One region of the Enterobacter sp. KBR-315C3_2022 genome, then DNA from elsewhere that is predicted to be linked to it. Evidence: predicted binding sites of a transcription regulator. Region 1 holds the regulator's gene; the other holds the start of a gene.
What was found. Region 1 encodes Fur, which represses iron uptake genes when iron is present. Its sites were predicted from a motif close to ATAATAATGAGAACNACTATCAA; they were not measured.
Positions count from the first base shown of each region.

Region 2: AB8804_RS01440 (TonB-dependent siderophore receptor) is a predicted target of Fur. The motif match lies at 1,283-1,305, and genes of this name have one in related genera.

Region 1 is NZ_JBGKEB010000008.1:83,782-86,236, forward strand. Features, by position in the region: gene fldA (flavodoxin FldA) at 93-623, shown strand; gene fur (ferric iron uptake transcriptional regulator) at 915-1,361, shown strand; gene chiQ (ChiQ/YbfN family lipoprotein) at 1,456-1,785, opposite strand; gene chiP (chitoporin) at 1,829-2,455, opposite strand, start outside.
Region 2 is NZ_JBGKEB010000001.1:277,639-280,093, reverse strand. Features, by position in the region: gene AB8804_RS01440 (TonB-dependent siderophore receptor) at 1-1,264, opposite strand, end outside; gene AB8804_RS01435 (GlsB/YeaQ/YmgE family stress response membrane protein) at 1,376-1,630, opposite strand; gene AB8804_RS01430 (flagellar brake protein) at 1,835-2,455, shown strand, end outside.

The DNA of each region.
Region 1 (2,455 bases):
TTTCCGCAGGGTTGCGTGTTCTGCTATTATTGCCCTTATCCGTGGACAATTTGCGCCACCATACTATTAAGTTTCAAGAGGTTATTTTACTCATGGCAATCATCGGCATTTTCTTCGGCAGTGACACCGGCAATACCGAAAACATCGCAAAAAACATTCAAAAACAGCTCGGTAAAGACGTTGCCGATGTGCACGACATCGCCAAGAGCAGCAAAGAAGATCTCGAAGGCTATGACATCCTGCTGCTGGGCATCCCGACCTGGTACTACGGCGAAGCGCAGTGCGACTGGGATGACTTCTTCCCTACGCTTGAAGAGGTGGACTTCAACGGCAAGCTGGTCGCCCTGTTCGGCTGTGGCGATCAGGAAGACTACGCGGAATATTTCTGCGATGCGCTGGGCACCATCCGCGACATCATCGAGCCGCGCGGCGCGGCGATTGTCGGCCACTGGCCAACCGCGGGCTATCATTTTGAAGCCTCAAAAGGCCTGGCGGATGACGATCACTTTGTAGGCCTGGCCATTGACGAAGACCGTCAGCCAGAACTGACCGCCGAACGCGTTGAAAAATGGGTGAAGCAGGTTCGTGAAGAGCTGAACCTGGACGACATCCTCAACGCCTGATATCCCTGCGGCGCAACTTCGGTTGCGCCCGTTGTTCAGGTCAAACCGATTAAATTAATTGCTACAAACTTTTAACTTTTTCGTCCAGACCTGTACAATATCCCCCTGGTAAAACGTGGGCTTCATCGGACAAGTTTGTTGGTGATACCCCATTTTTATAAGCATACTTTGCTTGAGACTTGCAGTTTTCATTTAGGCGTGGCAGTTCTATAATGAGACGCATTATCCCAAGAGCATTCTCTCTCACTTGTTCTTTTGAAGTGAATCGTTTAGCAACAGGACAGATTCCGCATGACCGACAACAATACCGCATTAAAGAAGGCTGGCCTGAAAGTTACGCTTCCTCGGTTAAAAATCCTTGAAGTGCTTCAGGGGCCAGATAATCACCATGTCAGTGCGGAAGACCTTTACAAGCGTCTTATCGACATGGGCGAAGAAATTGGCCTGGCAACCGTCTATCGCGTGTTGAACCAGTTTGATGACGCGGGCATTGTTACCCGTCATAACTTTGAAGGCGGTAAATCTGTTTTCGAACTGACTCAGCAGCACCACCACGATCACCTGATCTGCCTCGACTGCGGCAAGGTGATTGAATTTAGCGATGATTCCATCGAATCACGCCAGCGTGAAATCGCAGCGCGTCACGGTATCCGCCTGACTAACCACAGCCTGTACCTGTATGGCCACTGCGCTGAAGGCGATTGCCGCGAAAACGACCGCGCGCACGACGCCAAGTAATCCCTATTCATACTCTGAGCCAGCCGCAAGGTTGGCTTTTTTTTTGCCAAAAAAAGCCCGGTGGCGCAGCGTCACCGGGCGTAAAAACAGCGTATTAGTTGTTGTTGCTGCGAATTTCCTGCCAGATCTTATCGCAGCGCTTCGCCACTTCCTGATCGTTACCGGTTTTACGCGCCTGAATGCAGGCCTGATAATCCATCACCCGGACGTTCTCCTGCGTGGCGAACTGCTCGTGCGCCTTCTCTTTTTTCAGCACGTTCAGCACGCTTTGACAGGCCTCGATTTTTTCTGGCGAGCCTTGCGCGGTATTGATACAGGCGCTGTACGCCTCTTTCAGCCGCGAATCTTCTTTCGGCCCCGGTGAGGTTGCGCAGCCTGCAAGCCCGGCGGTCATCACCGCGACAAGAACGATTTTCTTAAACATAGCCGTCTCCATTCCGGCGAGCCTTAGCCCGCCAGAGCGTTTATCAGAAGATAGTGAATGGGGCGATAACAATGAACTTCACGTCGCGCTCATCCTGGAAGATGTTGCCGTAACCGCCGCCCCAGCTCGGGATATCGGAGTGGTTGTCGTACTGGGTGAAGTGCAGTTTGAACATGGTGCCTTTCGCGCGGCCGTCCTGGACGGTGTACATCGCATCCAGGCTGTACGCAGACTCTTTGATTTTGTTGGACGCGTAGTCTTCACGCTGGCCCGCGGCGTTGATAAACCAGTCGGCCGGTTTTGCATCCCAGGCGTAAACGTAGGACGCGCCGACGGCCCAGCCCGCCAGATCCCAGTTTTTGAGGTCATACATCGCCCCGAAGAACACCGCCTTTTCACCGTTGGCGTTAAAGTCTGAGCGGTTATCCCACCAGATATCGAGACGACCGTTTGAGGAAGCGTAGGTTGGCGTCATGCGCTGCAGGAAGTAACCCTGCTGCCCTTCCGCCTTCACCCACGTCCCTTCCAGGCGCAAATCCACCACCTCGGCCACCTTGTAGCCGAAGGTCAGCGCCTGCAGCCAGGCGGTGCCATCGTAGATATCGTTGATAGTATTGTTGTCGGCCTTATCGCGCGCGCCGTAGAACTGATAGCTGGTTGAAAGTGGAGA
Region 2 (2,455 bases), on a different contig from region 1:
CCTGAACGTAGTAGCCGTTTTGCTGATAGCTCAGGCGGTTTTTCTGCGCGGTGTAGAGCCCCAGCGCCCCTTCGTCAATCTGCGAATAGTCCGGGTTGCGCATATCGATGCCCGGCGTCGCGGCCGACGCGTAGCGGTAGTGGAAGTGCGAGTCCATCTTCTGGTAGTCAAAGCCGGCCAGCAGGTGGTGCTGCCACTCGCCCAGCGCCACGGTTTTGGTCACCTGGTTGTCGATGTTAAAGCTCTTAAGATCCTCATCCGTGGTGTAGGCAAAGCGGTTCAGCTCATAGACCTCGCTGCCGGTGCCCGTGGCGTACACGCTGCGCTGGTGGGTATCAACGTCAAAGTAGCGCGCCTTCTGGCTGAAGCCCCAGCCGCTGTCGAACTCGTGCTCAAAGCTGTAGCCCAGCATCCACTGGCGCTGCTTAAAGCCGCTCCACTCATCCCCGGCGAAGGCGCGGCGATCGGCGTACTGCGAGCGCAGGTAGGAGAGCGGCAGCGGGTTAGACGGCGACAGGCTCGGGGTATTTTGCGCCAGCGCGTCGACGGTGAGCCGCGTTTTGCCGTCCGGCTGCCAGGTCACGGACGGGGCCACCAGATAGTTTTCATAGCGCGTGGTGTGCGGCTGGTCGTCGTTCTCGGTCGCTTTGCCCAGCAGACGATAGCTCCAGTCGCTGTCGGCAATCTGGCCGGTGGAGTCGAGATAGCCCTCCTTCAGATTGCGGTTCCCGGTGGTGAAGCCCAGCTCGGTTTTCGCCGCCTTCTGCGGCTTCTTGCTTTGAATATTGACCAGGCCGCCCGGCGAGCCGCCGCCGTACAGCACCGAAGATGGCCCCTTGAGGATATCGACGCTCTCAATCAGCAGCGGATCGATGCGCGCCTTGGTGTTCCCCGTGACGTTGTACGGCAGCTGTAGCCCGTTGTAGAACTCCTGATCGACGGTGAATCCGCGGATTTTATATTCGCTCATGTAGGAGGTATTGCCGCGCACCTCTGTCGACACGCCAGGGGCGTAGCGCAGGATCTCGTTTACGGAGCTGGCGTGGCGCTGCTCGATTTGCGGAGCCGACACGGTGTTGATCACCTGCGGCGTTTTACTTTCGGCCACCGCGGACTTGGTGGCGCTGTTGGTCCAGGCGGGCAGCTCGCTTCCCTGCTCCGATCCGGTGACGAGAATGGTGGATTCTTCAGCGAACGCGGGAACCTGCAATGCCAGCGCTACGGCTCCTGCCAGCGCGCCTTGCGCGAAACGTGTGGTGTTCATAGTGTCGTCTTGATATATATAATATTGTGAACGACAATTATTATCATTTCAATTAGCAAATCAATACGCAAATAAAAAAACGGCCCTCCGAAGAGAGCCGCCTGAGATTTTTTATGCCCGCCTGAGCAGTCGAAACACGATCAGCACCACGACGGCGCCGACCACGGCCACCAGGAAGCTGTGCAGGTTGAAGCCGCTGATGCTCCCGCCGACGCCGAACATCGTCGCCAGCCAGCCGCCAACAACCGCACCCACGACACCCAGGACACAGGTCAAAATAAAGCCGCCGCCGTCGCGCCCCGGCATAAGCAGTTTGGCGATAGCCCCGGCAATAAGACCAAAAACAATCCAGGCGATGATACCCATAGCGATGCCCTCTTGCAGATGAATGCCTGCGCAGAAACCCTCCTGCGCCAGTAGCTTAAGTATAGGCCATCGTCAGAAAATCAGTTTCAACTCACCGACTTAAATTGGCCTACGCTTAAAAAAACTCACCGGTTTGTATTAAGTTTCACCGCGGGCTGCCGATAACCCACAGACAGTCCGTGATACATCGAGGAGCCATCTGGCGTGAGTAATTACAGTGAGCAGTTTCTGAAGCAAAATCCGCTGGCTGTACTGGGGGTGCTGCGCGACCTGCAAAAGGGCGAAGTGCCGCTGCGCATCAGCTGGGCCGACAGCCAGTTCATCAGCAAAATTCTGGACGCCTCGCCGGATGCGCTGATTATCGACCTTGGCAGTCAGGAGCAGGAGAACCGCGCCGTGCTGCGCGCGGAGCACATTTCGGTGATGGCGGAAACCCAGGGCGCGAAGGTGGAGTTCGTTCTGCCGCGCCTGTCGCCGAGCGTTTATCAGGGGCTGCCCGCGTTCACCTCCTCGCTGCCGCTGAACCTTTGGTTCGTGCAGCGCCGGGAATATTTCCGCATCAGCGCGCCTCTGCATCCCGCCTACTTCTGCAAAGCCAAAATGCCGGATAAAAAAGAGATCCGCTTTCGCCTTTTCGACCTGTCGCTGGGCGGCATGGGCGCGCTAATGGACGTGCCGAAGCCCGACGGACTGGTCGAAGGGATGCGCTTTACGCAGATCGAGCTGGATATGGGGGGATTTGGGCGCTTCTGGTTTGACGCCCAGCTGATTGCCATCAGCGAGCGTAAGGTGGTGGACGGTAAAAATGAGACCATTACCACCCCG